DNA from 2 places in the Fictibacillus sp. NPDC058756 genome. Region 2 is predicted to be linked to the other one. Evidence: riboswitches for the same ligand, from Rfam matches in the RefSeq annotation. Region 2 holds a riboswitch; the other holds the start of a gene.
The links. Region 2 has a riboswitch for FMN ahead of ribE (riboflavin synthase). Riboswitches for the same ligand answer to the same signal wherever they lie in the genome.
Positions count from the first base shown of each region.

Region 1: another riboswitch for FMN. It lies ahead of ACFW35_RS04385 (ECF transporter S component); the one in region 2 lies ahead of ribE (riboflavin synthase).

Region 1 covers NZ_JBHYPU010000001.1:875,369-892,163, reverse strand. The annotation lists gene mqnE (aminofutalosine synthase MqnE) at 1-540, shown strand, start outside; gene dapF (diaminopimelate epimerase) at 723-1,613, opposite strand; gene ACFW35_RS04390 (hypothetical protein) at 1,631-1,873, opposite strand; FMN riboswitch at 1,972-2,126, shown strand; gene ACFW35_RS04385 (ECF transporter S component) at 2,324-2,902, shown strand; gene ACFW35_RS04380 (NupC/NupG family nucleoside CNT transporter) at 3,038-4,213, opposite strand; gene ACFW35_RS04375 (YuzB family protein) at 4,447-4,683, opposite strand; gene ACFW35_RS04370 (NAD(P)/FAD-dependent oxidoreductase) at 4,912-5,976, shown strand; gene ACFW35_RS04365 (LSM domain-containing protein) at 6,280-6,585, opposite strand; gene ACFW35_RS04360 (YuzD family protein) at 6,674-6,997, opposite strand; gene ACFW35_RS04355 (NifU family protein) at 7,156-7,401, shown strand; gene argF (ornithine carbamoyltransferase) at 8,078-9,025, opposite strand; gene ACFW35_RS04345 (carbamoyl phosphate synthase large subunit) at 9,025-12,117, opposite strand; gene ACFW35_RS04340 (carbamoyl phosphate synthase small subunit) at 12,110-13,162, opposite strand; gene ACFW35_RS04335 (acetylornithine transaminase) at 13,249-14,406, opposite strand; gene argB (acetylglutamate kinase) at 14,403-15,146, opposite strand; gene argJ (bifunctional ornithine acetyltransferase/N-acetylglutamate synthase) at 15,162-16,388, opposite strand; gene argC (N-acetyl-gamma-glutamyl-phosphate reductase) at 16,407-16,795, opposite strand, start outside.
Region 2 covers NZ_JBHYPU010000001.1:3,179,872-3,196,666, forward strand. The annotation lists gene ACFW35_RS16315 (aldehyde dehydrogenase family protein) at 1-1,279, opposite strand, end outside; gene ACFW35_RS16320 (SDR family NAD(P)-dependent oxidoreductase) at 1,423-2,199, shown strand; gene ACFW35_RS16325 (DUF2157 domain-containing protein) at 2,395-3,633, shown strand; gene ACFW35_RS16330 (GDYXXLXY domain-containing protein) at 3,626-4,147, shown strand; gene ACFW35_RS16335 (hypothetical protein) at 4,229-4,564, shown strand; gene ACFW35_RS16340 (protoglobin domain-containing protein) at 4,612-5,931, opposite strand; gene ACFW35_RS16345 (hypothetical protein) at 6,105-6,257, shown strand; gene ACFW35_RS16350 (ABC transporter ATP-binding protein) at 6,463-8,493, opposite strand; gene ACFW35_RS16355 (ABC transporter ATP-binding protein) at 8,496-10,253, opposite strand; gene ribH (6,7-dimethyl-8-ribityllumazine synthase) at 11,134-11,601, opposite strand; gene ACFW35_RS16365 (bifunctional 3,4-dihydroxy-2-butanone-4-phosphate synthase/GTP cyclohydrolase II) at 11,619-12,812, opposite strand; gene ribE (riboflavin synthase) at 12,824-13,474, opposite strand; FMN riboswitch at 13,965-14,117, opposite strand; gene ACFW35_RS16375 (TrkH family potassium uptake protein) at 14,173-15,543, opposite strand; gene ACFW35_RS16380 (hypothetical protein) at 15,645-16,715, opposite strand.

The sequences.
Region 1 (16,795 bases), 2.3 Mb from region 2:
GAACGATATCGCTTAAAAATGAGTCCTGACAAAGCATCAACTGATCAATGGCTTGAAGCCCATGAAATTGCACATGGTTTAGGATTGAAAACACACGCTACTATGCTATACGGTTCCATTGAAACTAAAGAAGAGCGCCTGATTCATATGGATCGTCTGCGCCAGCTTCAAGACGTAACGAACGGTTTCATGGTATTCATTCCGCTTGCGATGCAGCCTCGTTCACAATCAATGGGCTTAACGAGAAGAACATCTGCTTTTGATGATATGAGAACGATGGCAATCAGCCGTCTCATGCTGGATAACTTTGACCATATTAAAGCGTATTGGATTAATATCGGCGTACAGCTGACACAAATGGCTCTTACATTTGGATCGGATGATATCCATGGAACACTGATCGAAGAGCGCATCTCACATGCTGTTGGTGCTTTAACATCAGCTGGTATTACCCGTAAAGAACTCGTTCACTTAATTAAAACGGCAAATAAAGTACCTGTTGAACGTGATACATTCTATAACATCATTCAAAAATATTAATGAAGAAACAAAGCCCGGCTAATTAAATTGGCCGGGCTTTTCATATGAAATTTTTTTACGGTACGTGTTCTTTTATCTATTACACGTATGCTCAAAAATACGAACGTACGCTCAAGAAAATTGTTTTACGCTCAAAAAGACCAGCGTACACTCAAAATAAACAACCTGCGCTCAAACCTCGTCTAATTTCGCTCAGAGTGAGATAATTCCTGCTTTAAAAGGTATTCTCCTGTGCAAATCACTTCAGCAGGTCCAGTCATTAATACATCACCGCTTGATTGCCAGTTGATGATAAGGTCTCCGCCAGCTAAATGAATGGTAATATCATTGTTTCTTTCCGCTTTCCCATTTAAGATTGCTGCAACAGCTGCCGCACATGCTCCGGTGCCGCATGCTTGAGTAACACCTGATCCTCTTTCCCAGACTCGAAAGTGCATTTCTTCTTCAGAAACAATCTCTACAAATTCTGCATTAACCCAATCAGGAAACATCGGATCTTTTTCAATCACTGGTCCCAGAGAATGTAACGGTGCTTCCTCAATGTCATCTACAAAGAAAATCGCATGCGGGTTACCCATTGAGACAGCCGTCATATTTAGGTCGCTTCCGTTAAAAGAAACGGGTTCATTGATAACGGAGTTTTTATTTGAGAATCCTTTTACAGGAACTTGATCAGGGATGAGTATTGGGTTACCCATATTAACGGTTACCTGACTAACTTGATGTTTTTCATCTATTGTCAGTTTTGCAGTTACAAGTCCCCCAAGTGTTTCAATTGTAAACTCTTCTTCATTTACAATGCCATTTTCATAAGCATATTTAGCAACACAGCGGAGACCGTTTCCACAGTTTTTTGCTTCTGAACCATCGTTATTAAATATCCTCATTTTAACGGGTGCTTTTTCACTCGGACAAATTAAAATCATGCCATCTGACCCGATTCCCGTATATGGATTTGATACGGAAACAGCAAGATCTGCCAGGTCGGCTTCAGCGATTGCTTCTTCAAACATGTTCACATAGATATAGTTATTTCCGAGTCCATGCATTTTTGTGAATTTCAGCTTCTTCATGTTTTATTTAAAGCTCCTTATTGTTGACCTCTTAATTTTTCATCTGTATAAAAATAATCGTCATCAGCATTAAGTATTGTAAGCTTTCCGTGACAGCACGGCATGATCAACCGTTGCTTTACGCCTTCTTTTGCAAGCTCCATCTGCTCTTCTTTAAAACTTGTAAGCACGTTGTCACTTTTACAAAAAGGACACTCGGCGATATAGATGTCATTCATCATTCGTTCATAAGGCCATGTATATTCAAAGGTTATTTTCATGTGATTCATCCTCTATTTGGAAGGTGTTATAATTGCATTATCATTCACAACTAACATTTTTTAAAGTATAATAGGTCATGTAACAAAATACAATAGCGATCCATCTTCGGGGCAGGGTGAAATTCCCGACCGGCGGTAATTGAAGATTCCCTCTTCATCAGCCCGTGAGCGGAAAAATTCAGCAATGAATTTTTCATGCTGATCTGGTGTAACTCCAGAGCCGACAGTATAGTCTGGATGGGAGAAGATGTTGGTACAGCGGTTCAATTTTATAAAATTGAACCCTTTGTTTAAGTACGCATTTTAAACTCTAAAATGCTTCTTTCTCATGCTGTTCTTCATACAACAACTCCCTTAGTCCATTATTTTAGGCTAAGGTTTTTTGTGTGATACAGGCTGTGCTGCATTTGAAATCATTAGATGGCGCAAGACAAAAGAGGAGAGATTTCAATGCAAAAGGGAAAAATCAAACAAATGGTAGCTGTATCAATGCTCAGCACAATCGCATATGTGCTGATGATGCTCGACTTCCCATTTCCGGGGCTTCCACCATTTTTAAAAATCGACTTTAGTGAAGTTCCCGCACTGCTGGCGGCCATAATCTTTGGGCCCATTGCAGGCATCATGGTTGAAGGAATTAAAAACACGCTTCACTATGGTATTGTAGGAAGCTTTACAGGTGTTCCCGTCGGACAACTGGCTAATTTTATAGCAGGTATACTGTTTATTCTGCCAGTATCGTACTTATTCCGCAAAAAACATACTGTTAAACGTCTTTCAGTCGGTCTGATTTTAGGAACAGCTTTAATGACATTAACCATGGGATTCCTTAATTATGTTATTATCCTGCCGGCATACACATGGTTCCTTGGAGCTGAGCCGATGTCCAGTCAGATGATGATGGACCTGATTCTTAAAGGGATCACACCATTTAACCTAATAAAAGGTACGATTATTACTTTATTGTTCTTAGCTTTATACAACAGAATGAAGCCTTGGGTGATGAAACAAATTGCTCAGCAGGCTTAATATATGAAAGAAAACCGCTGCGTTCTCTGTACGCAGCGGTTTTTTTCTTCTACGTTAACTATTCGGTTTAATTAAACCAAAAAGAATGCCCATAGCATGTGCTTTGAGCATTCTTTTCTTTTTATAAGTGTTATTTTATAAGAATAACCCTACGATTGTTCCAGTTAAAACTGAACCCATGGTAGCTACTAGTAATACCTTCAAACCAACTTTTGCAAGCATTGATGCTTTTTCGCCATTTATTGCTTGTACAGTACCTAGAATAATTCCGATTGAAGAGAAGTTGGCAAATGAGATTAGGAAAGATGATACAATACCAACTGTCTTGTGAGACATATCAGGAATCATTTTCATAAAGTCTAGCATCGCTACAAACTCATTAGCTGCAACTTTTGTTCCCATTACTGAACCTGCTCTTACAATTTCATGTGTTGGAATTCCCATAATGAACGCGATTGGAGCAAACACATAACCTAATACTTCTTGGAATGTTAAGCCGAATACAGAATCGAACGCAAAGTTCACCATTGAAAGTAACCCGATGTAAGTGATTAGCATTGCACCAACGATTAGGGCAACTTTCCCTCCATCTAAGGCACCATTACCAATTGCTTCGAATAAAGACTTTTCTGGAATCATTTCTTTAACTTGAATCTCTTCATCTTCCTCAGCACTAACAGGACATACAATAGATGAGAGGATAAGTCCAGAGAACACGTTGATCGGAAGTGCTACCAAAACATATTCAGCAGGAATCATTTGCATGTAAGCACCCAAGATTGAACAGCTTACTGCTACCAAAGAAGAAGTAACAACAACAAATAATCGGTTAGCTGATAATTTATGAAGCTGTGACTTAACAGAAATAATTGCAGTTGTATCACCAAACACCATTGAATTTACTGCTACAAAAGATTCAATTTTTGGAAGTCCAGTAATTTTAGCAACTGCCCCACCAATGTATTTGATCGCTAATGGTAAAATTCTTGTGTAAGTTAAAATTGATAATAAGGCAGATACAAAAATAATCATCATAAGAACATTAATGAAGAAATATTCTTTTCCACTCAGATCTCCAAAGACGAACGCAATACCATCATTACCGAATGAAAGTACCTTATTAAAAACGTTTACAATCTTATTCAAAATAGTTTTACCTATTTTAGTGTTAAGCATGAAGTAGGCAATACCCAATTGTACTGCGAACATAATTACAACAGCTTTATAATTTATGTTCTTTTTATCATTCGACATTATGAAAGCGATTGCAATTAAGATAATAATTCCAAGTATTCCAAATAGAATTGACATATCAATATTCCCCCTTATACATTTAAAAAACTAGGTTGACTTTTTATATTGAAACTGCTTCCAATTTTACAACTAGTTGTCAGACATCAAATGACTGACCCCTTAATAATGTAACAAATTTCGACAAAAATGCAATCCCTTTTTTAATATTTGCACCTTAGATATTTTTCCCAATAAAAAAGGACCTATCCAATAAAAAAACAGCTTCTCCGTCTAAATATGAGAAGCTGTTCCTAAAACATAAAGTTTTCATCTATATGATTGTAAATATTCTTTACGAGTTCTTCTGGAGACTCTCCATGGACAATATCCCCATTTACGAGAGCAAAAAGTGATTTTGCACATTGTCCGCAATAACCAAGACATCCATATTCGATTACATCTAAATCATAATCCTTTTCTAATTCTTCGAGTGCTTTTTGTGCACCACTTGCCAAGTTACTGACGCAAAACTCAATAATCGGTCTCATCTTTCATTTCACCTCTTAATGAATCCATCCTAACTGTTTCTTGAAGGCTAGTCAATGTAAACACATTGATTTTTCCACAAAAATAGTTGTGAATTTATAGCAAAGTGCTATACTTAAACATGTCAAAAACGTGAAATCGTTTACTTACAGTATTTTAAGGTTATTAATCAATATACACTACTATAAACATAGATAAGAATTGTCTTGAAAGAAAAGGGGATATGACAAATGAAGCACCTCGTTTTACTTGGCGGAGGATATGGAAATATGCGTGTGTTGAAGAGGCTTCTTAATTCCTCAGACCTCCCTGAAAACATTCAGCTTACACTCATTGACCGTGTGCCATATCATTGTTTAAAAACTGAATATTATGCACTGGCTGCCGGAACAATATCTGATCACCATGTTCGGGTAACGTTTCCTGAGCACCCTCGCTTAAACATAAAATATGGTGAAGTAACAGGAATCGATATTAATGAGAAGAAAGTGCTTTTAAAAGATCAGGACGATGTATCCTATGATGATCTTGTTATCGGACTTGGGTGTGAAGACAAGTATCATAATGTGCCAGGGGCCGATCAATTCACATTGAGTATTCAAACGATTGATAAGTCCCGCCACACCTATCAAGTACTTAACAACTTACATGCTAATGCCGTTGTTGGTGTTGTTGGAGCAGGACTTTCTGGTGTTGAACTGGCATCAGAACTTCGCGAAAGCCGCCCAGATTTATCAATTAAGCTGTTTGACCGCGGAGATATCATTCTTTCAGGATACAAAAAGAGACTAAGTAACTATGTTCAAAACTGGTTTGTAGAACATGGTGTTGAAGTAATCAATAATTCTAATGTGACTAAAGTGGAAGAAGGCGCACTTTATAATCATGATGAGAGGGTAGAATGTGATGCTATCGTATGGACAGCAGGCATTCAGCCAAGCCATATTGTTCGCGAACTAGATGTTGAAAAAGACAGCCAGGGCCGCGTCGTTTTAACTGAACATCACCACCTTCCTTCTGAAGAACATGTTTATGTAGTTGGCGATTGCGCGAGTCTACCTTATGCACCTAGCGCACAGCTGGCGGAGGAACAAGCAGAACAGATCTCTCAAGTTCTATTAGCACGCTGGAACAATCAGCCGCTTCCAGAAATGAACGAGATCAAACTAAAAGGTGTTATGGGATCCCTTGGCAAGAAGAGCGGATTCGGCACGATGGGAAGCGCGGCGTTAATCGGCCGCGTACCACGCTTATTAAAGTCAGGTATCTTATGGCTTTATAAATATCAGGTATGATGAGAAGCCGGCTAACAAATAGGTTAGCCGGCTTATTTTTGATTGTACTGATTATTTACGGTACGTGTTTTTATTTTTATTTCACGTTCGCGCAAGAATGATAAAGTTTCACGCGAAAAAGTCCTCGTTTCACGCCAAACACCTTTTGTTTCACTTCAGAAACTCCTTCTTTTCGCGCTCCATGATGTTTTTTTATCTTGAAGTTCCCTATAGTTAGCTCGCAGGTTTCCTAAATTAATAAAAAAACAAAAAATGACATGAACGAACATCATTGGTGTCCGTTCGTGTCAGCTTTCTTTATAATTACCACCAAAAAGGACGGAAACGGCGAATTCGGAAAAACGGAAAGCCAAATATTCCGAAGCCTGGAAAGAATGGACCAACAAAAATGATACGACTGTCACGCTGTTCACTTTCACCAGGCATGATCATATACATATTATCCTGATCATAGCTGTGAAGTTTACCATGATACACATTGCCATCATTCAATTCGATCGTAACGTTCTGTCCCATATATTTTAGACAAAGATCATGATAATGATGGTGATAGTGACCCATATGTGAAGATTCATCTTTATATTTTTTACCTTTTGAAGGGTTCAACAATGGCATTTGCCTCCTTTTTTTCCATAACATCATATTCTAAAAAAGTGACAAAGTATGTGTACAAACCCAATTCATAAAAAATAGGCGCTTAACTTACAGCGCCATAACCATTTTGTTCAATTATGCTATAGATAGTCTTTATATTTGGGTTGCCTTCTGCAACTACCTCTCCGTCAATCACAACAACGGGATAAAAAAGGTCTTCTTCAATAATTCTTACCGAAAATGCTTGGTCTGCTTCATTTTCTGGATTTTCCATATCTATATATAGCACTTGAAATACAGCATTTGGAAATTTTCTGGATATTGCAGCTTCCAGCCATTCAGCAGTTTCTTTAGCTGATGGAAGGTGTACACAGCTCGCACATTTCTGCTCGGCACCATATACTTTAATAACAAGTGAATTTTTCATGAAGAATCACCTCAATGTATGCGCTTATTTGCTTCCATCATACCTTATTTTGCTAGAAAGAAAAAGAAGCAAATATCATGATGCTTGCTCATGGATTTTTTATTCCATATCCCGTATACTAAAGGTAAGTTCTTTTTAAGAAAGGAGCCTTGATAGTTATGGCTGAAACTCAAAACTTAGAGATGCGTGAACAAGTAGAAGAAGTTCTTGATAAATTGCGTCCGTTCCTTCTTCGTGATGGAGGAGACGTGGAATTAGTGGATATTGAAGAAGGTGTAGTAAAAGTACGCCTTATGGGTGCTTGCGGAAGCTGCCCGAGTTCAACAATCACACTAAAAGCTGGTATCGAACGTGCACTTTTAGAAGAAGTTCCTGGTGTCGTTGAATTAGAACAAGTATTTTAATTTTTATGAAGAAGCCGCTTATCTAGCGGCTTCTTTTTTTTGGCTGTTTTCGCAAAGCTTGCTCTTGAAAGTAGTTGATTTCCGTTTCAGGATGCTCGCTTTCCGGGGGGCGTGCGGTGAGCCTCCTCGGCGCTTTGCGCTATAGGAGTCTCAATGAAACCTGTGTGCTCCTGCGTCTACAAGCAACTCCTAACGAAGTGAGTTTCCTCGTCGCATGCCTTACGAGGAAGAATACTCAAGTAGATGGCACGCTAACCCCCCAGGAGTCTCGCCCCTTACACTCCAATCAACTTTTCAATGAAGTCTAAAAAACATTATTTGAAAGCGAGGCCACTGAAAAACCGGATTATCAAATCATAAAGTGCTCTATATGGACTAAAAACCATCGATTGTTGTTCTTGAATCATCCTATATCACTACACGAATTTGATTCTTTATTATACAAAAAATTAGAAACACCTCGTCACTGCGAGTTGATTTAATCCTTTTTTTGGATTTATGATGCAAACATGTAGTGATTGGAGCGGAAGGGTACTGACTCCTGCGGGACGAGTGGGACAGGTGAGACCACTAAAGGCGCGTAGCGGCAGGGGGCTCACCGCCCGCCCCGCGGAAAGCATGTACCCTGAAGCGGAAATCACCGCACCAACACTCTTTTGAAACAGTCCTTTAAGTATTAAGACATCAAATGCACAAGCAATGCTTTTTGTGCGTGAAGACGGTTTTCAGCTTCAGGAAACACAACTGAATGATGACCATCAATGATTTCTGCTGTCACTTCCTCCCCGCGATGAGCAGGCAGACAGTGCATGAAAATATAATCTTTTTTAGCATGTGACACAAGCTCCTGATTCACTTGATAGGATTCAAAATGAGCCATTCGTTCCTCAGCTTCGCTCTCCTGCCCCATACTTGCCCATACATCTGTATAGATGACATCACTGTTCTTAACACCGCTTATCGGATCATTTGTAACTTCCACGGTAGATCCTGTTTTCTTAGCGATTTCTTTTGCATAAGAAACAATTTTTTCTTTCGGTTCATAATTTTTTGGCGTAATAATGGTACAATCCATTCCGACTTTAGCTGAAGCAATCAGCAGAGAATGAGCAACATTATTGCCATCACCAATATAGGCAACTTTTTTTCCTTTAAATGATCCTTTGTATTCTAAAATTGTTAAAAGATCAGCGAGTGCCTGGCATGGATGGAAATCATCTGTCAGTCCATTAATCACAGGGATGCTACTGTTATGAGCCAGCTCTTCAACAGTCGATTGGTGGAAAGTACGGATCATCAGCCCGTCTAGATAGCCAGATAATACCTTAGCTGTATCTGAAACGGTTTCTCCTCTTCCCATTTGTATATCGCGAGTACTTAAATGGATTGCATGACCTCCAAGCTTAAGCATAGCAGCCTCGAATGACACTCGGGTGCGTGTAGATGACTTTTCAAATATCATACCAAGGATTTTTCCTTTTAATAAAGGCGGTGCGGAAGGTGCTTGCTTCTTTAAGTCTTTAGCGAGATTCAGCAAATCAATGATTTCATTTGCTGAATAATCTAGCAGTGTCAGGAAATCTTTCTTAGTTCTCGTTGTGCGTAAAGGATGAACAATTGACATCAGATCAACACTTCCTTTCTTGAGTTCTTTAATAAAACAGCTGCTTGCAGGTAAGCTTGTGCGGTCTCTTTTCGAGTAAAAACATGCAGCCTCTCCAGCACGGCACTTTTTGCAGAAGTGCTGTTTGTCTCATCGATAAAATTTATATAAGCTGTTTTATTGTCCGTTTTTATCCATTCATCAAAAGACATAACTTCTTTCGTTAAAACTTCAAATCCAAGGTCCGCCCACGCTTTCAAATCAGCTTGTGCAGGATCACCTTCTATAAAAATGCTTCCTTTGAAGTCCCAAAGGTCATTTAATTGAAGACCCGATCCTTTTAACGCTTTGAGCAGTGCTGACGTAAAATCGGTGTCTGTTCCGATTACTTCACCTGTTGAGGTCATGACCGGAGAAAGCACTGGCGAAACTCCTGACAGTTTAATCGTTGAAAAAACAGGTGCTTTTACTGTAATAAACGGTTGGCCATTATGCTCGTCTTCAAGCTTTAATTGGTTTAAAGGTGCTCCAAGCATCAGTTCTGTTGCTTTTTGCACTAAGTTCACAGCTGTAATTTTACTCATGATCGGAGCTGTCCTTGAAGCCCTTGGATTTACTTCAATCACATATACTTCTTCACCTTTTACTGCGAATTGTATATTAAATAATCCTTTATAATTCATGTTTATTGCAATTTTTCTTGAGTAGCTGATTAAGCTGTCTTGAACACTTTCTGTAAGGGACTGCGGCGGCGTTACAGTTAAGCTGTCACCAGAATGTACGCCTGTTCCTTCAATATGTTCAAAAATTCCCGGTATAAAAATGTCCGTTCCATCTGTTAGCACATCTACTTCTGCTTCTTTTCCTTCTAGGAACGTATCAATTAAGATAGGATAGACAACATCCTCATTCAGCAAAAATTCATTAAGCTCTTTTGCAGCGTAAAACACTTTCATCCCGCTCCCCCCGATTACATATGAGGGTCGGACAAGTATCGGAAACCCTAATCCTTCAGCAAAGGCTTTCGTTTCTTCTTTATTATGAGCCGTGAATCCATCTAATTTTGGAATATCAATTTCTTCTAAAAATTGATAAAAGCGATCTCGGTCTTCCATTTGATCGACCGTATCCGCTAGAGTTCCTAGAACATGGACGCCAGCATTCTCTAATTCTTCAGCTAAATTAATTGAAGTCTGACCACCAAACTGTAAAATAACATCTGTTATTCCTTCAAACTGCAAAACGTTATAAATATCCTCAAACGTTAATGGTTCGAAATATAATGAGTCGGATACTTCATAATCTGTACTTACCGTTTCAGGATTGTTGTTGATTAATATGGCTTCATATCCCAATCTGTTTAAAGCTAACGCACTGTGCACACAGCAATAATCAAATTCAACACCTTGCCCTATTCGTATAGGGCCTGAACCGATAACAGCGACTTTTTTCTTTTGATCAGGTTTCTTATCACTCACTCCGCTCCAGCTGGAATAAAAGTATGTTGTCTTTGCTTCAAATTCAGCAGCGCATGTATCAACCATTTTGTATGAAGGGATGATCTTCCACTCTTCTCGTTTAGTTCTAACCTCTTTTTCAGAAACAGACCAAATTTCAGAAAGATCGTGATCTGAAAAGCCATACTTTTTTGCCAACTTCAGCTGTGATTCATCTATGGTATTTAAGCTTAATTTCTGCAGAGTCTGATTCATCTGAACCATTTGACTGAATACTGATAAGAAATAAGGCGTGATCTTGGTTACCTCATGAATTTCTTCAGCGGAAATACCTCTTTTAAGCAGTTCAAGAACGACAAAGAAACGGCGGTCGTCTGCATGAGCTGCGAGTTTGAATAGCACTTCTTCTTCTAAAAAAGCAAGTTCTTTTAAAAACATGCCTTCTGTTTTTAGCTCGAGTGAACGAATCGCCTTTTGGAAAGCTGAAGCCATATTTCGTTCCAAAGCCATTACTTCTCCTGTTGCTTTCATCTGTGTGCCAAGCTTTCGGTCGGCGTCAGTAAATTTATCAAATGGCCAGCGAGGCATTTTTACTGCTACATAATCCAAAGCCGGCTCAAAACTTGCAAATGTAGTTCCTGTAACAGGATTCTTCAGCTCGTGAAGGTTGTATCCCAGTGCAAGCTTTGCCGCGATTTTAGCTATAGGATATCCAGTAGCTTTAGAAGCAAGTGCTGAGGAACGGCTCACTCGCGGATTAACTTCGATTAAGTAATATTCAGAAGTATGCGGATGAAGAGCAAACTGTATATTGCAGCCTCCAACGATTTCTAGTGCATTTATAATCGTAAGGGACGCTTTTCTTAATGACTGATACTCATCATCTGTCAGTGTCTGACTTGGTGCAACAACTACAGAATCACCAGTATGCACACCCACTGGATCAACGTTCTCCATATTACAGACTGTAATGCATGTGCCATTATCATCACGCATTACTTCATACTCGATCTCTTTAAAGCCTGCGATACTTTTTTCAATCAGACACTGATGGATAGGACTTGCCGAAAGACCTTGTTTGACAAGGTTTGTGAGCTCTTGTTTCGAACCTGCAATCCCTCCTCCAAATCCGCCAAGGGTATAGGCTGGACGGACAATAACCGGATAGCCTGTTTTATCTGCAAATCCAATGGCTTCTTCAACGGAAAATACGATTTCACTTTCTGGTACAGGCTCTCCGAGCTTGTGCATAAGGGCACGAAACTCTTCTCGGTCCTCTGCTTTTTTTATGGATTGTATATCTGTACCTAAAAGCTTTACTCCATATTTTTGAAGAATGCCATTTTCATAGAGATCCATCGCAAGGTTTAAGCCTGTTTGACCTCCGACAGTTGCTAACAGTCCATCAGGCATTTCTTTTTGAATAATTTGTTCTGCATATTCAACGGTTAATGGTTCAAAGTAAATCTCGTCTGCAAAAGTCTTATCCGTCATGATGGTTGCGGGATTGTTGTTGATTAAGACAACTTGAATTCCCTCTTCTTTTAGTGCTTTGCAGGCTTGTGTCCCTGAATAATCAAATTCTGCTGCCTGACCTATTACAATAGGTCCTGACCCAATCACTAGAACTTTCTTGATGTCGGATACTTTAGGCATAGCTTCTCACCTTCTCTTTATGCTTAACAGTCTGGATGAAATCCTGAAAAATTTGTGCGTGTTCTTGCGGTCCAGGTGCTGCTTCAGGATGAAATTGGACACTTGAAATATCGTATTGGCTGTGCCAGAGCCCCTCCACACTTTTATCGTTTACATTCTCAAACCAAATGTTAAAACCGGTTGAATGTAAACTCTCTTTTTTCACAACATAACTATGATTTTGTGAACTCATCGATACTTTTCCTGTTTTCACATTCATAACTGGATGATTAGCTCCTCGATGACCAAATTTCAGTTTCATTGTTTCCCCGCCAAATGCGAGTGCCAGTATTTGATGGCCAAGGCAGATTCCCAGCACCGGGTAGCGGACCGCAATATTTTTATAACGATGAAAAAAGTTTGAAAATCTCATAGGGTCACCTGCACCATTTGAGAACACGAAACCATCTGGATTCAATTTTTCTATTTCGGCAGTCTCATAGTCATACGGAACAACAGTGACTGTGCAGCCTTGAGCTATAAGGGAATCAGCAATCGATTTTTTATAGCCAAAATCAATAAGAACAATGTGTGTTTTACCTGCACCAAATTTCTTAAGTGCTGTTTTCGGCCAGCTTTCTTGTAATTGAAAGGAATCGGAAGGTATAGTGCTTGTGTGCATAACAGCAGGGACCGAACCTTTTACACGGATCTGCTGAATGAGAGCTCTTGTATCGACATTTGTTAAAGCAGGAATATGATGATGGTTAAGATACTCTGTCAATGAGTGTTGTTCGCCTTCGAGCTGAAAAGGATAGCACTCTGCCATAATGACACCTGAAACTTGAATATGAGCGGATTCCATACTTTCCGGCTTGAAGCCATAGTTACCGATAAAAGGGTAAGAAAATACAACGATTTGTCCTTGGTAAGATGGATCTGTCAGCACTTGTTCATATCCAGTCATTCCTGTATAAAATACAACTTCACCCGAACAATATTGATGATCACCGAGCCAGTCTCCTGCAAATGAAGTCCCATTTGCTAATGTAATAGAGCCTTTCATAGTAAATTCCTCTCCTTGTATAAAACCTATATCTATTCGTATTTTTATTCATATATTCGTATAAAAAATAAGGATTATTCGTCCTTTTAGTTCGATACCGTATGATACTGTTTAAACAATTGAATAATAATCGCTGCAGCTGTTTCTAATTCTTCATCAGAAACGGTTAATGGCGGGAGCAGGCGAATAACGTTCTCTCCTGCCGGAACGGTTAGTAAACCATGCTCTTCTAGCCACTCTATCAAACTGCCCGCAGGTCTCTCACATTCTATGCCGATTAATAAACCCTTGCCTCTGATTTCTTTCACGAGTGGATGTGATCGCAGCGAGTCTGCAAGAGTTTCTTTAAACTCATTTCCTTTCCGTTCAACTTCTTTTAAAAATTCGTCCTGGAAAACGATATTAAGAACCGACTGGCTCACTGCACAGGCTAAGGGGCTTCCACCAAATGTCGTTCCGTGGCTTCCTGGTCCAAAAGCAGTTTTCAATTTCTCTTTTCCAAGCATAGCTCCAATCGGGAATCCATTTCCCAGCCCTTTTGCAAGTGTAACGATGTCTGGGTTTAAATCGAAATGTTCAAATGCATATCTTTTCCCTGTTCTTCCGATCCCTGTCTGCACTTCATCAATAATCAGCAGGATTTGATTCTCATCGCATATCTTCTGAATTTCCTTATAAAATGAAAAATCAGCCATACGGACTCCGCCTTCACCTTGAAAAACTTCCATCATGATAGCAGCTGTATCCTCATCTGCGATTTTTTTCAGCTGTTCTGTTTCATTCCATGGCAAGTGCACAAATTGAGAAACAAGGGGACCGTAGCCATTTTTGATCTTTTGCTGGCCTGTTGCGGACATAGAACCGAATGTACGCCCATGAAAAGAATCCTTAAACGTTATGATTTTATTTTTTCCTGTAAACTTCTTTGCGAGTTTAATTGCTGCCTCATTGGCTTCAGCACCGCTGTTGCAAAAAAAGGCTAAATCTAATGGTGTGTTTTCTACAAGTGTTTCAGCAAGAACTTCCTGCTGTTCGATTTTAAATAGATTAGACGTATGCCATATTTTCTCACTTTGATTCTTGATAGCCGAGACGACTTCTGGATGACAATGACCGAGGCTCGTTACTGCAATTCCGCTCGTAAAATCTAAATAGCGCTTGTTGTTTTCATCATACACATATGTCCCGCTTCCCTTTTGAAGCTGAAACTCTTTTCTTTTATACGTTGGGAATAAAGAACTCATATCGCAAGAACCTCCTTATAGCAGCGTGTACCTGACAATGTTTGGTCCGTTATTAATACCTCATTGATGTTCAGGTTTAGACATTTCACAGCTGCTTCTACTTTCGGTATCATTCCGCCATATATGTGTCCTTTATTTATGCCTTGCTTTAATTGAGTAACGGTTAAATAATCAGCCTTCTGTCCTTCAACTTGAATTCCTGATATATCTGTAACGAAACAGACCGATACGGCTGAAAGTGCTGCTGCTGTTTCACCAGCTGCGGTGTCTGCATTGATATTTACTTCATCCCCGTTTTCGGTGACACCTAGTGAAGCAATAACCGGTACCTTTCCAGACTCTAATAATTTTTCTAAAAGATCTGTGTTCACTTTTTTAACTTTGCCGACACACCCATACTTTTCTTCGTCCAAAAACTCACATTGAATAAGTGTATTCTCTGACCCGCATAAGCCAGCAGCTTGAATTCCTTCCTGGTTTAATCTCTCTACAAGTTTCGTATTTGCTATATCCTTTAATGCTGCTTTTACGCATGAAAGGATCTCTGGTGATGTGATTCTTATTCCGTCCTTCATTTGAATCGGCAAACCCTTCTCTTGCAGTTTTTTGTTTATTTCAGGTCCCCCGCCATGAACAATAACTACTTTTTCCCCATTTTGAATCTTATTCTGCAAGCTTTCAAAAAAGGCAGGCTGTAAATTTTCTAACGTGCTTCCGCCAATTTTTAATACAGACAACAAATTTCTCACATCCTTTTACGTTCGGTAACTAGCATTAATTTGCACATAATCATAGGTTAGGTCGCATCCCCATGCTCTTCCGTTTCCGAAGCCTTCTGATAAGAGGACAGTGATATGAATTTCCTGGCCTTTTAAGTAGTTTCGAATCTCTTCTTCTGAGAAGACAACAGGCTCTCCATCTGCCACTACTTCATGATCGCCAATCAATATTTTAATTTGGTCTGGGTTAAAAGCCACTCCACTATATCCTGCAGCTGCAAGGATTCTTCCCCAGTTGGCGTCACATCCAAAGACAGCCGTTTTAACAAGAGGTGATCCTACAACCGTTTTGGCTATGATTCTAGCTTCCTTCTCCGTTCTGGCACCTCTTACATTTACTTCAATAAGTTTGCTCGCACCTTCACCGTCTTTAGCAATAAGTTTGCCTAAATCTTCACAAACTAGGACAAGAGCATCCAAGAATAAATCCCATTCTGGGTGGTTTTTGTTCAGTTCCTCATTCTCGGCCATACCGTTAGCAAGCATAAGGACCATATCATTTGTTGAAGTATCACCATCTACTGTAATGCAGTTAAATGTTCGTTCTACAGCATAGGACAGCGCTTCGTGAAGATCATCCTGATGAATGTTTGCGTCTGTTGTAACAAATCCAAGCATCGTTGCCATGTTCGGATGAATCATCCCTGATCCTTTTGCAGTACCTGCGATCGTAATCGTTTTATCATTGATTTTAAAAGAATAAGCTGTATTTTTAGATACCGTATCTGTTGTTAAAATGGCTTGAGAAAAATCAATAGATCCCTTCAGCTCGGCATCCAGCTTAAGATTTTGAATGCCTGCCGTTATTTTATCCAAAGGCAGGTGTTCACCGATTACTCCGGTAGATGCAACGCCAACAAGGTGTGGAGGAATGCCAAGCTTATTCGCAGTTTGCAGCTGCATTTCCTTTGCATCTTCCATGCCTTTTTTACCGGTACATGCATTGGCGTTTCCGGAATTGACTATAATTGCTTGAAGCTTTCCCTCTTGTTTAATGCTTTTCTGTGTCACTTTTAGCGGAGCCGCCTGTACTTGGTTTGTCGTGTAAACTCCTGCTGCGTTTGCTGGTTTCAAGCTGTAAATTAGTCCTAAATCCAGCTTCTTATGTTTTACTCCGCAATGAAGTCCGCTTGCGTAATAGCCTTTTGGTGTCGCAATGTTTATTCCTGTTACCTTGTGTATGGATGGTTTTGTAGCCTGCATCTATCCTGCCTCCTCTTATTATGGGAACAATGGTGATTGCTGCAGTCCCTCTGATTCTTTTAAGCAAAACATGATATTCATATTTTGCACTGCTTGCCCTGCAGCGCCTTTGATTAGATTGTCTATTACAGATACAACCGTGATTCGATTTGTCCGTTCATCAATCGTAAATGTTAAATCGCAATAGTTTGAACCGTACACCTGCTTTGTAAAGAGATCTGTATTTTCCTTAAAAACACGTACAAATGGTTTTGATTTATAGGATTCATTGAAAATCTCACTAACAGAATGCGATTGGATATCGTCCGCCAGCTCTGCATACATAGTAGCCATTATTCCTCTAGTCATCGGTACAAGATGAGTCGTAAAGGTAATGTTAACTTCTGTATCAGCAAGGGTTTTCAACG
Region 2 (16,795 bases):
GAAGATGAGGATTTGCTACGGAAACAAGAACATCATTAATCACGGCATTGCCTGTAACAAGTTTTGACGTAACGCGGTTCGCTTTTCCACTATCTTTCGTCCAGACACTTGCATTTAAGCCGAATTCCGTACTATTCGCTTTTTGAATTGCTTCTTCCTCGGTAGAAAATGCAATGACAGGCATTACAGGACCAAACGTTTCTTCCCTGACAACCTTCATATCTTCTGTGATATTTGTTAAAATCATCGGCTCGATATACATGCTTTCCCCCCACTGATCGGGGTGTTTGCCAGTAAGCAATAATGCTCCTTTTTCAATGGCATCCAGCACATGATCTTTTACGATCTCTTTTTGATTCTGAAAAGTTAAAGAACCAACGTCTTCACCCATTTTCAGTTTTTTCGTTTCCTCCACAAGACGGTCTATAAATTCTCCATGAACCGAGCTTTGAACGTATACACGCTCCACTGACATACATACTTGGCCAGCGTTCGTAAAGGAGCCCCATATCGCACCATGAACAGCCCTTTTTAAAGGAGCATCTTCAAATACAATCATTGGATCCTTTCCGCCAAGCTCCAGCGTGTACGGAATAAACCTCTTGCTTGCTTCTATCCCGATTTTTCGTCCCGTTTCTACTGACCCCGTAAAAAAAATACTGTCCGGTGTCCCCGAAACAAGTTCTTGACCGAGTTCTTTACCGCCGTGCGCAACTTGCAGCAGGTTTTTAGGCAGATTGATTTCCCTTGCGATCTTTTCTATTAACAAACCAATTGTAGGTGTCACTTCAGAGGGTTTTAAAATCACTGAATTTCCTGCAATTAATGCGGATATAACAGGTGTCATGGAAAGCTGAAACGGATAATTCCACGGAGAGATGATTAAAACCGTTCCTAAAGGAAAATAATCCACATATGAAGATTTTCCTACAAAAAGTAGTGGTGTTGATACCCTTTTGCGCTTTAATATTTTTGGTGCGCGCTTTTCATAATGCTGCAGAATATCAATAACAGGCATAAGGTCTGCAGTCAAAGCTTCTGTCTTTACTTTTCCTGTTGCTGAACATATTTCTTCAACAATTCCATCCATATTTTCCAATAAATAATGCTTCATCTTCATTATAAAAGAAAGTCTCGTTTCCAATGAGCGACTGGACCAAAACTTATATGCAGCTGATGCTTTCTCATACATTTCAGGCACTTGCTGAATGTCTGTTTCAAGCCATTGATCGATCGTTTCGCCTGTAGCAGGATGCTTTGCAATCAATACGTTTTTCATGTTGCGCACCTCCTTTTATCAAAATATTCATACATCTTTTATCATACCTTTTTCAGGTCTTAATGTTTATTTATTTTTTACAATGTGATAATATGTCGATATACTTAAACATATAAACATAAACTAAAAGGAGTTAACTCATCATGAATAAAACAGTTTTAATTACCGGCGCTTCAAGCGGAATCGGATTAGAGTTTGCCTCACTTTTCGCTAAAGATGGCTATCAACTTGTGCTTAATGCTAGAAACGAATCAAGACTTCAAGAGATCGCAAATGAGCTAAAATCCAAGTATGGCGTAACAGTTACAGTTGCTGCCAAAGATTTGAGTATTCCCGAAAGTGCAGATGAATTATCATCAGAACTTGCCTCTGCTGGAATAGAAGTAGATGTGCTGATCAATAATGCTGGATTTGCAGCATACGGACCTTTTAATGAGACATTTTGGAAAGAAGAAAAAGATATGATCCAAGTAAATATTATGGCCTTAACAGCCTTAACAAAACAGCTTCTTCCCGGAATGATCAAACGCAATTCCGGCAAGATCTTAAATGTAGCCTCAACCGCAGCATTTCAGCCTGGTCCATTAATGGCTGTTTATTATGCAACGAAAGCATATGTACTCTCATTTTCTGAAGCAGTTAATTACGAACTAAGAAATACAAATGTGAGCGTGACGGCTCTTTGCCCGGGAGCTACAGCAACAAACTTTGAAAAAAGAGCAAACCTTGAGTCATCAAGACTATTCCAATCTGGAGCTATGGATGCCCGTGACGTTGCGCTTGAGGGATATAAAGCTTTAAAGGAAAAGAAATCACTAGAGATTCCTGGCTTTAAAAACAAAGCTTTAGCTTATTTGGTTCGATTCCTGCCTCGAAAGTCCGTTTTAGAAATTGTTCATTATGTTCAAGATAAAAAGTAAACTTCGCTAGGAACAGCCTGCTTTCAGGCTGTTCCTAGACTTTTATATCGACAATAAACAGTTCGAATTTAATTTTAATTTTATATCTTGAATGGCCGCATTTCTTTAGTGTAATATTACACTTATAGAGAACTTTTTAAAAATTAATCTGAATCCAGAAATACTTACATATACTTGTGGTGAGGTGGGGATAAGATGAACCAAAAATGGATGAGACATGAAGGACGAAAATGGGTTGAAGAGAAAATTATTACGCTTGACCAGCTTGATTTAATCGTTGCCCGATATCCAGATTCAAAAGAAATCAAAAAATCTACTGGCATTCTACCTGTTTTAGCAAGCATATTAATCGCACTCGGCATTTTATCATTTATCGCATCCAACTGGAGTGATATTCCTCCCCTAGCAAGGCTCGGTCTTTTGATTCTAATCATGATCAGTTTTTACTTAACCGGTGATAAATATCTTAAAAAAGGAAATGAAACGCTTGGAACTTCGCTCAATCTTCTTGGCATCGTGACCTTCGGAGCAAGTATTATTTTGTTAGGTCAAACTTTTCATCTGACTGCCACAGATGCAAGGCTTTTTGTATTTTGGAGCTTGCCTGCCTTATTCTATTTATTTAGAGACAGACACAAACTGTATTTCTTTCTTTTAGCTGTTTTAACAATAGGCGGACAGCTATACAGTATGGGAGAATTTGATACCTTTAGTTATCTCCTTTTCGCCGTCTTTCTGATAAGTATTGGAGGCTTTGTTTATTTATACCGAAGAACATTGGAAACATGGTTTTTTACAATTGGATTAAGTATTCAAGCATTCTTGTTAGTTAATATTGAAGATCTAAACCTGCTCTGGTTCTTCCTGTTTGGTTTTGCATTATATACAGCTAGCATATGGATAAATAAAACGTTGTTTAAACAATCGTTTAAACGAATGGGCTCTCTAATCGGGTTTGCTTATGCGTACGGTTTATATTTCACTCTTACAAATGAATTTTTATCAGATTTTGAATTCCCGAATACTGCATTTTATCTGCCAGCCTTGATCATTATTTTTGCTTTAGCCATTCTTAGAAAAAGAAAAGATAGCGTTAATCCGCCTATGTGGGAATTAATGATCTTTGTACCATATTTCTATTTGGCAAAAGTGGCAGATCCGCTGCTGACTGGTCTGTTGTATCTAGTTGTTATGTTTGCCTACTCTGGTTTTATGCTCGCAGAGGGTTACAGAAAAGAAAATCGTTCACAAATCAATTTTGGAATCGTTCTGTTCTTGCTTGTATGTTTAATGGGTTACTTTAACCTCGCATGGGCTTTCATGCCGAAGTCCGTGTTTTTCTTAATCGGCGGCATTTTGTTATTTATGCTTAATGGTTTCCTTCAGCGCAAGAAAAAGCAAATTTTGAAAAATGGAGGGCCGCATCATGAATAGAAAAAAAAGCTGGATCATAGCGGCTATCCTTCAAGTTGTATTTTTACTTTTAATCGCTGGGAGCTACTACAGTATCGATTATTTTGGCAAAGAGATCAAAATAAAAACCGTTCCGGTCGATCCAAGAGATATCTTATACGGAGATTACGTGACGCTTCGTTTTGATATCAGCACTGTTCCTGTTTCTAAATGGAAAGGTGAAACACACTTGTTAACAAGCAGACAGCAAACAGCATTTGTTGTGCTGGAAGAAAATAAAGAAGGTTATTATGAAGTTCATAGTGTTCATCCCGATAAACCTGCAGTAAACGATGACCAGGTTATTTTAAAAGGGAAAGCCGAAAGAATATGGGGAGATACAATTGAACAGATGCAGATTCATTATGGAATAGAACGGTATTATGTAGAGGAAAACACGGGGAAAACTTTAGAACAGCAAGCAAGCGATATGACTGTTACAGTAAGGATTGCACCCTGGGGAGCACATAAGATTACAGATATAAAGCCTCGTTAATTTAAAGCCTCTTTAAAAGGGGCTTTTTTTCTTCGGTTTAAGATTGCGTATTACGGGAAAATTGATAATGAGGTGAAAACAATGTCTGATACTAAAATAATTGAACTTAAAGATGTAATTAACGGCTGGGCTGGAAATCAGATTTCAATTCGCAAGGAAGAAACAGGCGATATTGACCAAATAAGAATTTCCCTGCAGAAAGCAACATTTGAACAGCGAGATGCAGCAGATGAATATTTAGGAGACCACATATTGTTTTTACATGGAACAGCTTATGCAGCAGAAGAAGGTATTTCAGTAGAACTTCCTGCAATCACTTACGAAATCCCAATTGATGGAATTACGGACATAAGACTTGATTCTGATATCGTGTCCTTTGAAACAAGCAGAGCTCAATATGTAGTAAATAAAAATTAAAGGGCTTCCCAAAGGTAAGGTGAACTTACTTTTGGGAGCCCTTTTTTTTAGTCTTGAATGCTTTTAGTCACATCTGAAAGTGAGTCAGCAGAAATAGCGATTTGTCCTACTGCATGGCTGAGTTCTTCTATTACTTCTGCCATTACTTCAACTTCATTTTCAAGTTTCCCGCTTCTCTCCGTGCTTTCATCCATTTTTGATAAAATCGCATTAAAGAAATCCGTTATCTCCGTAGCTTCAGAAACACTGTCATTAATGAAGTGATGGATGCTCGCTACAGATTCCGAGACAGCCTCAATCCTTTTATGAGTATTTTTCACAAGATCGGATACACCAGACACTGAAGTTTTAGTCTGGTCAGCTAATTTCCTGACTTCATGAGCAACAACCGAGAACCCTTTACCTGCTTCTCCAGCTCTCGCCGCTTCAATTGCCGCATTCAGTGATAGAAGATTGGTTTGTTCAGCAATAGCTGTTACGATATCGACCACATCATTGATTTTAACCGTTGCTTGTTCAAGGTTTACAAGCTCTGCAGAAATCTGTTCAGATTGCTCTTTTACTTTATTGATCATCTGCTGATGCTCTTCAAGTTTGTTTTTACCTGCTAGTGAGTTCTTCGAAACTTCTCCCGCTGATTCAGCTGTATCTTTTGCGAAAACCACAACTTCATCTGCTTTTGACGTAAGTTCTTGCAGCGCTGCACTAGTTTCCTCTGAGATGCTTGCCAGCTCTTCTACAGAATTCCCTACAGATTGCGTAATCTGCTGTTTCTGTTCCTCGTGGCGTGCTCTTTCTTTAATCTGTTCAAATTCAAAAGCTTCCAAAACAATCTGCTGCTCAAAATTCAAGATTTTCGTTACTGCTTTAACAGCTTGCTGGTATTCCACCTTACCTTCGATGTTCTTATCTAAAATGGAAAGAATGGAAAGGAGCATATCCTGAAACGAACAAATATACCATTTAGGCTGCAATCCTATTTTAAAGTGTATATGGGCTATTACTCTTCTTTGATCTACATAACTCTCATCAATGACACCATCGAACATTTCCTGGATATGTTTAATCAGCGTTACTTTCAAACGGTTGACTGAACTGTGTTTTTGAATAATTTGCAGAAGGCCAGGAACGTGTTCAATATTTTTATAAAACTGATCCACAATTCCCTCAATGTTTTCTGAAATTAAAGGCTTTAGCGACCGGATAAGAGACAGATCTTGCAGTGTAAGAGATATCATGTTTAGTTGCTTCTGCCACTCACTGTCTGCCTGCACATTAATTTTCACATCATGAATAAAATCATTAGGTAAATTCGTTACAGGTTTTTTTTCAGCTTTTTTAGTTAGTATGCTTAAGATTGAAGCCATAGTTATTTTCCTTCTTCCTTTATGATCACTTATTTAATTTAATCCAAAATTTAGCGAATCGATGTGACTTTTATCACATTTTGTCACTCCTATGTTTTATCGACAACAAATCGGGTATCTTCAAGTAAGCAAAAATAACTATTACTAAAATAATGAAACGAGGAGTGGTTCACATGTGGAAAAAAAGATGGGCAGCCGGTACTTTGGCTGCGATGTTAACATTAGGTGGATTAACTGCTTGCGGTGATGGCGTCGACCAGGATAACGGTGTAGATGACGGCGAACAAAACGATGAAATGGATGAAAAGAATAAAGAAGAAGGTTAAATACAAGAAAACGAGCTGACTCAACCTAAGTTGAACCAGCTCGTTTTTGCTGTTTACGGTACGTGTTCTTTTATTTATTACACGTTCGCTCAAGAATGGCTTATTACGCTCAGAATACGTCCAGTTACGCTCAAATTGCTCGAGCTACGCTCAAAACCCATCCCGTTTCGCTCAAAAACTTCTATTTACCATATCTACAGAGCAATTAAGCTGTTTTTTCAGCACGTTTTTCTGTCTTTCCTTGCTGAAGCTGATACATTTGGAAGTATCGTCCTTTATGCTCCATCAATTCATCATGATTTCCGCGTTCCACGATTACACCGCGGTCAAGGACGAGAATCTGGTCTGCACTCTTAATCGTTGAAAGACGGTGAGCTATAATGAACGTCGTTCTTCCCCGCTTCAATACATCCAGTGCTTCCTGAATGACCGCTTCTGTTTCAGTATCAATACTTGCGGTTGCTTCATCCAGTATTAAAATCGCCGGATTATAAGCGAGTGCTCTAGCAAACGAGATCAGCTGGCGCTGTCCTGAAGAGAGTGTGCTTCCCTTTTCAATAACCGGTTCATCCAATCCTTTGGGCAAGTTCTTAATAAAAGGCATCGCTCCTACATCCGTTAATGCTTTTTCTACTTGTTCCCTCGTAATCTCTGGATTATCAAGGCTTACGTTAGAAGCGATGGTTCCTGTAAACAAGAATGGATCTTGAAGTACAATTCCCATATGCTGACGCATTTCTTGTTTGGACAGTTCCATAATATCCTGATCGTCAATCGTAATTTTACCCTGCTTAATGTCATAAAAACGGAAAAGCAAGTTCATGATTGAACTCTTACCAGAACCGGTATGACCAACAAGGGCTACTGTTTCACCTTGATTTGCTTCAAAGTCAATATTTTTCAGCACAGGTTCTCCATCCACATAGCTGAACGTAACGTCCTTGAATGCTACATTACCTTTATAGCGAGTGATCTCGTTCTTCGTAACCGTTTGGCCTGGTTCATCCATTAATACAAAAACTCTCTCAGCGGAAACAAGTGCCTGTTCCAGTTGAGCAAGCTGATTTACCATCCCTGTAACAGGGTGGAACATTCGGTTCAAATAATCTACGAATGCATATAGCACACCGATCGATATGGCTGAACCTATCCCCAGCGCCTGACCTCCAAAATGCCAGATGAAGGCCATGAATGCAAGGTTCTTCAGGAATAACACTAGATTGTGTCCTGTCATGGCATTCAGGCTTAACAGTTTGTTTTGAAACGTGAAATATTCTTTATTCATTGTCTCAAACTCTTCTGTAGTTTCCTTCTGTCTCTTAAATGCCTGAATGATCGTCATACCGTTTATTGATTCGTTAATCATTCCGTTAATGTCACTCAGTGTTGAACGGATTTTATGATTATACTTTGATGCAAATTTCCGGTAAATCTTAATCCAAACTACCAGTATAGGTACGAGAATCAAACAGATCGTTGCAAGCTTAACATCAAGCAAGAACAATGCTGTGAAGATACCTGTCAGATAGATGATTCCCGTAAAGAAGTTTGCAAGTACGTTTATAAACAGCTCTTTTATCGCTTCAGTATCGTTTGTTATGCGAGAAACGATTTTACCTGCTGGCTGATTATCAAAATACGTGATCGCTACCCGCTGTACGTGGGCGAATACGTCCTGACGAATTTTTTTGATAACCAAGTTTGATGATCGCTGCAGCATATAGCGCTGACCGTACTGAAAGAATGCTGCGAATAAAAGCAGTCCTAAATAGATCATCATAAGCTTCATGATTCCTGCAATTTCAGGTTCATAAAAAGAGAATGTTTCATTGATACTCAGCTTATCCGCCGGGTAAGTTTCAGATTTTCCTTTATATGAAATCGTAACTTCTCCGTTTTTAGCTGATCGTTCACCGGTAATTGAAACAGGCTGATCAATTACAAAATATTCACGCTTAACCTGCACAACCCGTATTTCTTTTCCTTTATTTTCTCCCTGATCAAAATGATCACTTCGTTTATACCAGTTTCCATCGTACTTCACTGCCGCTTTTTCTTCTTGACTGACCTGATACCATGGCTTTTCAATACCAAGGATGTGATCATCAATCATTGTTTTAGCGATAAATGGTCCCGTTAGCTCGGCTGCAATTGCAACAGTCAGCATGAGCAATCCTAGAATGAAGTTCTTTTTATATTGAAGTGCGTATTGAAACAGGCGCTTTCCAACGTTCATGGCTACACCGCCTTATTATCATTTAAGTTTTGTTCAATCTGCTGGCGTTCGTGCTGCTCTTTATACCAGCCATCTCTTGCAATCAAATCCTCATGTCTGCCTTCATCCACAATCATCCCGTCATCAATAACGATGATCCAGTCTGCGTGTTCAACTGCAGATAATCTATGTGTCGTAATAAACGTCGTTTTACCCGCACGTTCTTTACGAATATTTCCGATAATAGCCGTCTCCGTTTTTGCATCAACTGCAGAAAGCGCATCATCAAGAATTAATATTTCAGGATCAACACAAAGTGCACGCGCGATAGATACACGCTGTTTCTGTCCTCCTGATAACGCTACACCTTTTTCTCCAACAAGTGTGTTTAAGCCCTCAGGCAGATACTCAACATCATTCTTAAATGATGCCATCTCCATAACGTGATTAAGCTTATCTGTATCGGCTAAACGATTACCGAACAAGATGTTTTCCTGAACGGTTTTAGAAAAAAGAATCGCATCCTGCGGTACATACCCGATCCAGCCTTGAAGATCCTCTAAGGCGATATCTTCAATGTCAACACCAGAGAAGCTGATTCTCCCTTCACCAGCAGGATACTCTCTCAGCAATTGCTTCAGCAATGTAGTCTTACCGCTTCCGGTACGCCCCACAATTCCGAGTGTTTCACCTTTCTTAACCGTAACGTTTATATCTTTTAAGTTATCAGACTCTGATGAAGGGTATCGGAAAGTGACATCCTCAAATTTAATCGTTCCCGGATCTGATAAAGGAACAAGATCTTCACCATTTTTAACATCTGCTTCGTACGCGAGCGTTTCATTTACGCGATCAAGGGAAGCACTTCCGCGTTCCATTACATTGATCAATTCGCCAACTGCGATCATCGGCCAGATCAGCATCCCTAAATAAACGTTGAAGGTAACAAGTTCTCCAAGGGTTATCGTATTATGGAAAACCATGTATGCTCCATAACCTAATCCGATCAAATAACTCATCCCTACAAGAATCTTAATCGTCGGTTCGAAAAGAGCATCGATCCTCGAAACAGCAAGGTTCTTTTCAAAAACGTCTTCCGTTACTTTATTGAAGCGTTCTACATCCGCTTCTTCCTGTACATAAGCACGGATTACACGGACGCCTTGAATACTTTCTAGAACCGAATCGTTCATTTCCCCAAAAGCATCCTGTGCAACCGTAAAACGCTGATGCACTTTTTTACCGTACTTCTTAATAATAAATGCAATAACCGGCAGCGGTATAAGAGCCGCAAACGTCAATTTCCAGCTGATCATAAAACCCATGACAAACAAGATCGTAAGCATGAAAAGACTGGAATCAACGAGTGTTAAAATACCGAACCCAGCAGTCATTGAAATGGCTTTCAAGTCGTTTGTCGCACGCGCCATCAAATCTCCTGTTCTATTTTTCTCAAAAAATGTAGGAGTCATTTTTAATAGGTGACGCATGAATCTTGAACGCATCGTCCGTTCTATAATAAAAGCGCCTCCAAAAAGCTGGTACATCCAGATGTACATCGTTATATACATCGATATCAGTACTGCTACAAAAATACCAAGAGTTTTCATCATATCTTCTCTAGTGATCGTACCCATATGAATGGAATCTATTGTATTTCCTATTAGTTTAGGAGGAATAATCTCAATAATTCCAACGCCGGTTAACAGAACGACCGCCACCGTATACCGTATCCAATGCCTCTTAAAAAACCAGGCTAACTTTCCTAAAACCGAAAACATATCGTTCTCTCCTCTCTATCTCGCTGTCTACAATTAAACAATTGTTTAAATGAGCTACCCAAAAAGTGTATGATCCTTGCGTTCTAGCCACACCATTAACACTCCATTTTCCATTTCCTTTACCTCCAGATTTTTTTGGGCTGTTTCAGTAAAACTTTGTTGCTCTTGAAAGTGGTTGATTTCCGCTCCAGGTTGCTCGCTTTCCACGGGGAATGCGGTGAGCCACGAAAGTACTGCTCCTGCGTCTGCGAGAAAATTCTGCTGAAGCGGGCTTCCTCGAGAAGAATACTCAGGTAGCTGGCACGCTGATCCCGTAGGAGTCTCACACCTTGCTCTCCAATCAACTTGCCAATGCAGAAAATGAAAGAAATGAACCAAAGCAACAATCTTTTAGGGAAGAGCCTTTATATATATTGCATAAGAAGAGCAGCCTCTTCGTGCAAATGAAAATAAAAAAGCATACCACTCGAAGGCGATATGCTTTAATAACCATAAAAAAACACACGTCACGACTGGAGTGACCTGCGTATTGAATATGTATAGAGATCGGACAAAACTAAGAGAAAGGAATCCTAATACAACTCTTCCGGCAGGCCATGATATGAAATTGTAGAGTCTTTGCCCATTGCAATACAGACCGTTAATTGAGAAACAATCATTTCTTTCACCATGACACAACCATCCTTTCCATAATTTTGTAGTTTGTAACTTTGGTAATCTTAACACTATTCTAATAACTATGTCAATTCATTTTAGATATGCTAAATAAAATAATTTATTTGTTAATATATGTCCTGAAATTTAAAAATGTGTGTCCAATTTTATAAATTATGAATACAAATAAACCCGCCACAATGTGACGGGTAATCTGTAAATATTTTTATGAAAACTGGCGAGTTAGGTTTGCCATCTCAATTGCAGAAACCGCAGCTTCCCAGCCCTTATTTCCTGCTTTTGTTCCAGCTCTTTCAATAGCCTGTTCGATAGAGTCTACTGTTAATACACCGAAAATGACAGGCACACCGCTCGTCATTGATGCTTGCGCTACACCTTTAGCAGCTTCGTTGCACACATAATCAAAGTGAGGAGTCGATCCGCGAATGACAGCTCCTAACGTAATAATGGCATCATAGTTTCCGCTGTCCGCCATCTTTTTTGCGATTAAAGGAATTTCAAATGCTCCTGGAACCCAGGCGATATCCACATCTTCTTCTGAAACCCCGTGTCTTTTGAAAGCGTCCTGTGCGCCAGAAACTAATTTATCTGAAATAAAATCATTAAAACGTCCTGCAACGATTCCTACTGTTAACCCTGATCCAACTAAATGTCCTTCAAATAATTTTGCCATTTTTGGTTCCTCCTGTTTTAGAAATGAAGCATATGCCCCAATTTGTTTTTCTTTGTTTTCAAATAGTCTTCATTGCTTTCATTGTGAGGCATCTGAAGCGCAATTCGCTCGGTAACTTCAAGGTCATAGCCTTTGAGACCTGCAATTTTTCTCGGATTATTCGTTAGAAGTTTCATTTTATTAATGCCTAAATCTTTTAAGATTTGCGCTCCGATTCCGTAATCACGCAAATCTGGTGCAAACCCGAGCTGTTCGTTCGCTTCAACTGTATCAAGACCTTCTTCTTGAAGTTTGTAAGCTTTCATTTTGTTAATGAGTCCGATGCCTCTTCCCTCTTGTCTCATGTACAATAAGACTCCGCGGCCTTCTTTCTCGATCTGTGAAAGTGCTGCATGGAGCTGCGGTCCGCAGTCACAGCGGTTTGAACCAAAAACATCTCCAGTCAGACATTCAGAGTGAACCCGCACCAGTACAGGCTCACCGTCGCTTATATCACCTTTTACAAGTGCAACGTGTTCTTTGTTATCCAATACATTGGAAAAGCCGACCGCTTTAAAATCACCATACTCTGTTGGAAGGTTGATTTCGACTTCTCTTTTCACCATTTGCTCGGTTTTGTTTCGGTATGTGATCAGATCTTTTATCGTAATCAGCTTCATATTGTGCTGTTTCGCTAATTCTACAAGTTCAGGAACACGTGCCATAGTCCCGTCTTCTTTCATAATTTCACAGATAACGCCTGCAGATTTGCTTCCCGCCATTTTTGCCAGGTCGATAGCAGCTTCAGTATGACCGGCTCTTCTTAGTACTCCACCTTTTTTACCGATTAATGGAAAAATATGACCAGGACGTTTGAAATCGGATGGAACCGAGTCCTCATTCACCAGCTCACGAACAGTGGCTGCTCTTTCTTGTGCTGATATTCCAGTTGTAGTTGATACATGATCCACACTAATCGTAAAAGCCGTGCCATGGGAATCTGTATTGGCTGCAACCATTGGCGATAAATCAAGCTTAACTGCAATTTCTTCTGAGATCGGTGTACATACTAACCCTCTGCCATGTGTAACCATAAAATTGATGGATTCAGCTGTTATCCCTTCTGCCAGGGCAACAAAATCCCCTTCATTTTCCCGATCTTCATCATCAACTACAATAACAATTTTCCCTGATTTTAGATCTTCAACAGCTTGCTCTATGGTGTGGAACATTGACTCTCCTCCTAAAATCCGTGCTCTTGTAAGAAATCAAGAGACAGCTTCGACTTTTGTTTAGTTTCTTCTTTTTCTGGAGACAGCATTCTGGATACGTATTTGGCAAGCATATCGCATTCGATGTTCACAAGATCTCCAGTGGTTTTCTTTCCTAAAATAGTATGTCCCGCGGTATGAGGAATGAGGGAAACCATAATTGAATTCTTCGTTACATCAAAAACAGTAAGGCTCGTTCCATCAACGCATACGGACCCTTTTAACATAAAGTACCTCATCAAATGATCAGGAAGAGAAATGGTATAGTAAATTGCATTCTTTTCTGGACGTTTCTCCGTGATTTCTCCGGTTCCATCTACATGACCTGAAACAAAATGGCCGCCAAACCGCCCCCCGGCAGCCATTGCCCGTTCTAAATTAACATGGTCACGATTGTTCAAAAGTTTCAAAGTTGAGGACCTGAACGTTTCAGGCATAACATCTACTGTGAATTGATGAGAGTTATATGATGTTACAGTAAGACATACCCCGTTGACTGAAATACTGTCACCAAGGTTTACATCCTGCAAAACTTTTTCAGCAGATATAGTAAGTACGATTGTTTCATTTCCTTTGTTAATAGACTTAATCGTACCCAGTTCTTCAATAATTCCTGTAAACAAAAACTTTACCTCCCTTGCTCGTTCTTTTTCAATATTCGCTGATCGTAAATGTGCATGAATCCGGGAGTTTTTTTGTAAAAGGCTGTTCTCGTAAACTTTGTTGTTTTTGGAAGATGTTGATTTCCGTTCCAGGTTGCTCGCTTTCCGCGGGCAGGCGGTGAGCCACATTCGTACGTTTCACTTTTAAGTGTCTCACCTGACCCGCTTCATAGAAGTATCCTTGCTCCTGCGTCTGCAAGTAAAAACTACAATGTGAGCTTCCTCGTCGCATGCCTAGCGAGAAGCTTCTCAGGTGGTAGGCACGCACCTTCCACTGCAATCTACTCTTCAATGAAGAACTTCAAAGCTCTCTGTAGCAACAATCTTTTAGAAAAGAACCTTGTAAAAAAATACCCCGAGAACGTAATCGCTCCCGGGGTTGTTGTTAAAAGTTATAACTAAATACACCTTTAAAATCACTGTTTTATTAAACAAGTGTTTAAAAGCATTCACGTTCCTTCTCCCATCCAGACTATACTGTCGGCTTCGGACTTTCACCGAATCCACCGTTTTTGCTTAAAAACAAAACCGGGTCACGGACTAAGAGGCATCCATCTACCTCATCACCGCCGGTTGGGAATTTCACCCGACCCCGAAGGACACTATTTACTTATGTACATTATAAGTAAACATTAGGCTGAATTCAAACATGATTGCTTTTACTGTCCAATTATTAATTTTTCTTTTGGATAATGGATGTGTTCAGTTGCTACTTTGCCTCGGATGATAAATAGGAAAGAAAGCATTCCTATTCTTCCAAGAAACATTAATATCATTAAAATTACTTTGCCGGTAGAGCTTAATGTTCCAGTTATGCCAACAGATAGACCCGTTGTTCCGAACGCTGAACACACTTCAAAGAACAAGTACTCGATCGGCATAGGATCTGTGATTGACAGAATAATGGTTGATGTTGTACACAGAACCATGGCAACAATGATTACGATAAATGATTTTTGTATATCTTCCGGGTAGATTTCCCGATTAAAGATTTTGATCGTATTTCGTCCTTTTGCATAAAAGAAAATCGCTAAAGCAGCTACTGCAAATGTTGTTGTCCTGATCCCGCCGCCGACACTGCTCGGAGAGGCTCCAATAAACATCATTACACCTAAAAAGAGCAAAGTCGGAACAGTAAACTCAGAAACGTCCATTGTAGATAATCCGCCGCTTCGGGTTGTTACAGACTGAAACATGGAATAGAAAAATGTTTCATGCCATGATTTACCTTCAAAAAAGGCATTCATCTCCAATAGGTAGATTCCCAAAGCTCCCGTTACTACTAGTAATGCAAACGTAATTGTTGTTACTTTTGTAAAAAGAGTAAATGTATAGCGCTCTAGATACTTTCTTTCTTTTATAAAGTTGTTGATTTCTACTAAAACCGGAAAACCGATCGCTCCAGACGTAATCAAAAACATGGTCACGATCTGAACAAGGTAATCGTGACGAAACGGAATCAGTGAGCTTCCCGTAATATCAAATCCAGCATTTGTTGTTGCTGTAACCGAGGCGAAGAAAGCATGGTACAGGACATCCAGTTCCGTATCATAATATGGCTGGAAAAGAATAAAGAAAAGCACGGTCCCCAAAATTTCAATTCCTATAATCAAAGCCAAAATTTGTTTCATCAGCTGAACAAGACCCGCTAAAGTCGACTGGTTTTGATCTGTCATGATCAGCTGCCGCTCTCTCATACCGATCCTTTTGCCAATCAGCAGCCAAATAGCAGTTCCTAGTGTCATTACACCGATACCGCCAATCTGAACAACAATAGCGAGCAAAACAACACCTGTATGATTGAATGTTTCAGAAATATTTACAGAAGTGAGCCCTGTAACACTCACAGCACTTACAGCTGTAAACAACGTATCAATAAAAGAAAGCTTTACTCCCTCTTTATGTCCGACTGGCAAACTTAATAGAATCGTAGCCGCAATAACGGACAATAAATAAAAGATTACGATAAGCTGAACAGAAGTTAAGAAATTCTTTTTTTGTTGTGTAGTTGCAGTATTGTTTTTAAACATAGTCTATTTTCACCTGTCGAGGGAATTTTTCTATACTCTTTGAAATAGTAACAATAGCATTTCCTTTTAACAAGGTGAAATCGAACATTTGTTAAAATATTTCAATCGGTTTCGTTTTCAGAAGTCATTCTCTTTTCTATTATGTTCATTAAAGATGAGGGTTCATCTACTTTTATTACTACTCTAGTAACTTTCTTTTTAAATCCATAAATGAGATCTGTCACTACAGGTTCCTTTAAAAGAATTTCAATTGATGGCTTTTCCGGGATAAAATCACTCACGAGTGCTTCGAAAGTGTATTTCTTTTCTGAAGCGGATATCGTATCCGGTCCTTCATATTTTTTTAGTTCCTTTATGGCTGTATAAGGAAGTGACATTCCCTTAAAGAAGCCGATATTCATAATGATAGAATCTTCCGTAGTGATTAAGGGGGTTTTCTTAACTGCCTGCATCTGGCCGAATAGGAAAAGCACTGAGTAGACATTGATAAAAAGCAGTACGAGAGAAAGCGTGTGGTCGATCTTGCTGAAGAAGTAGTGAAGTCCTACTGATTCGATGATAAGTGCATGGATCAGCATCAGATTAAGAGCGACAAAGCTTGTTTTTTTATGAAAAGTAAAAACCTCACCGGTCGTCAAAGCTGGTTTTCTCCAGGAGAACAAAGCATAGTACAACATCGTGATCTCACTGACAACAGCATCGAGCATACGGCTTTTTGCAAAATGAGAGTTAAACGCTTGTTTAATTTTTATCAGAAATGGAAGTTCATTCGGAAGCTTTCTGTACGACGCTTTTACTTTAGGAAACTTCCTTATAACTATAATTAACAAATACAGTTCAATTGAAACGAATCCCGCTTCTAATAGGAGTAAAGCTTTTGGGATCATGGATACATTCTCTAATAATGAATCTGGAATAATAAATGTCGCCAGCCCATAGCTTGCGATGGCTGTAAGGACAGTGAGTTTCCAAGAATATCTTTTACGAATAATAAAGTAGTATACAAGAAGCGGAATAACTAGAAGAAAATCAAACATGGAGCCTGCTACTACTAGATTTGGCACCGGCTGAAAGAATGGTGTCATGTACAAAACCATATTACTCCCAATTACTAATATACATAGAGCGAGAAACGGCACCCATTTAATTGGCTTAATAACAGCTTGGTTCATAAAATATTCCTCCTCACTTCTATTATACAATAAATACCAATCAATTCTTTTCATTCCAATTACTGTCACAAAACATACAA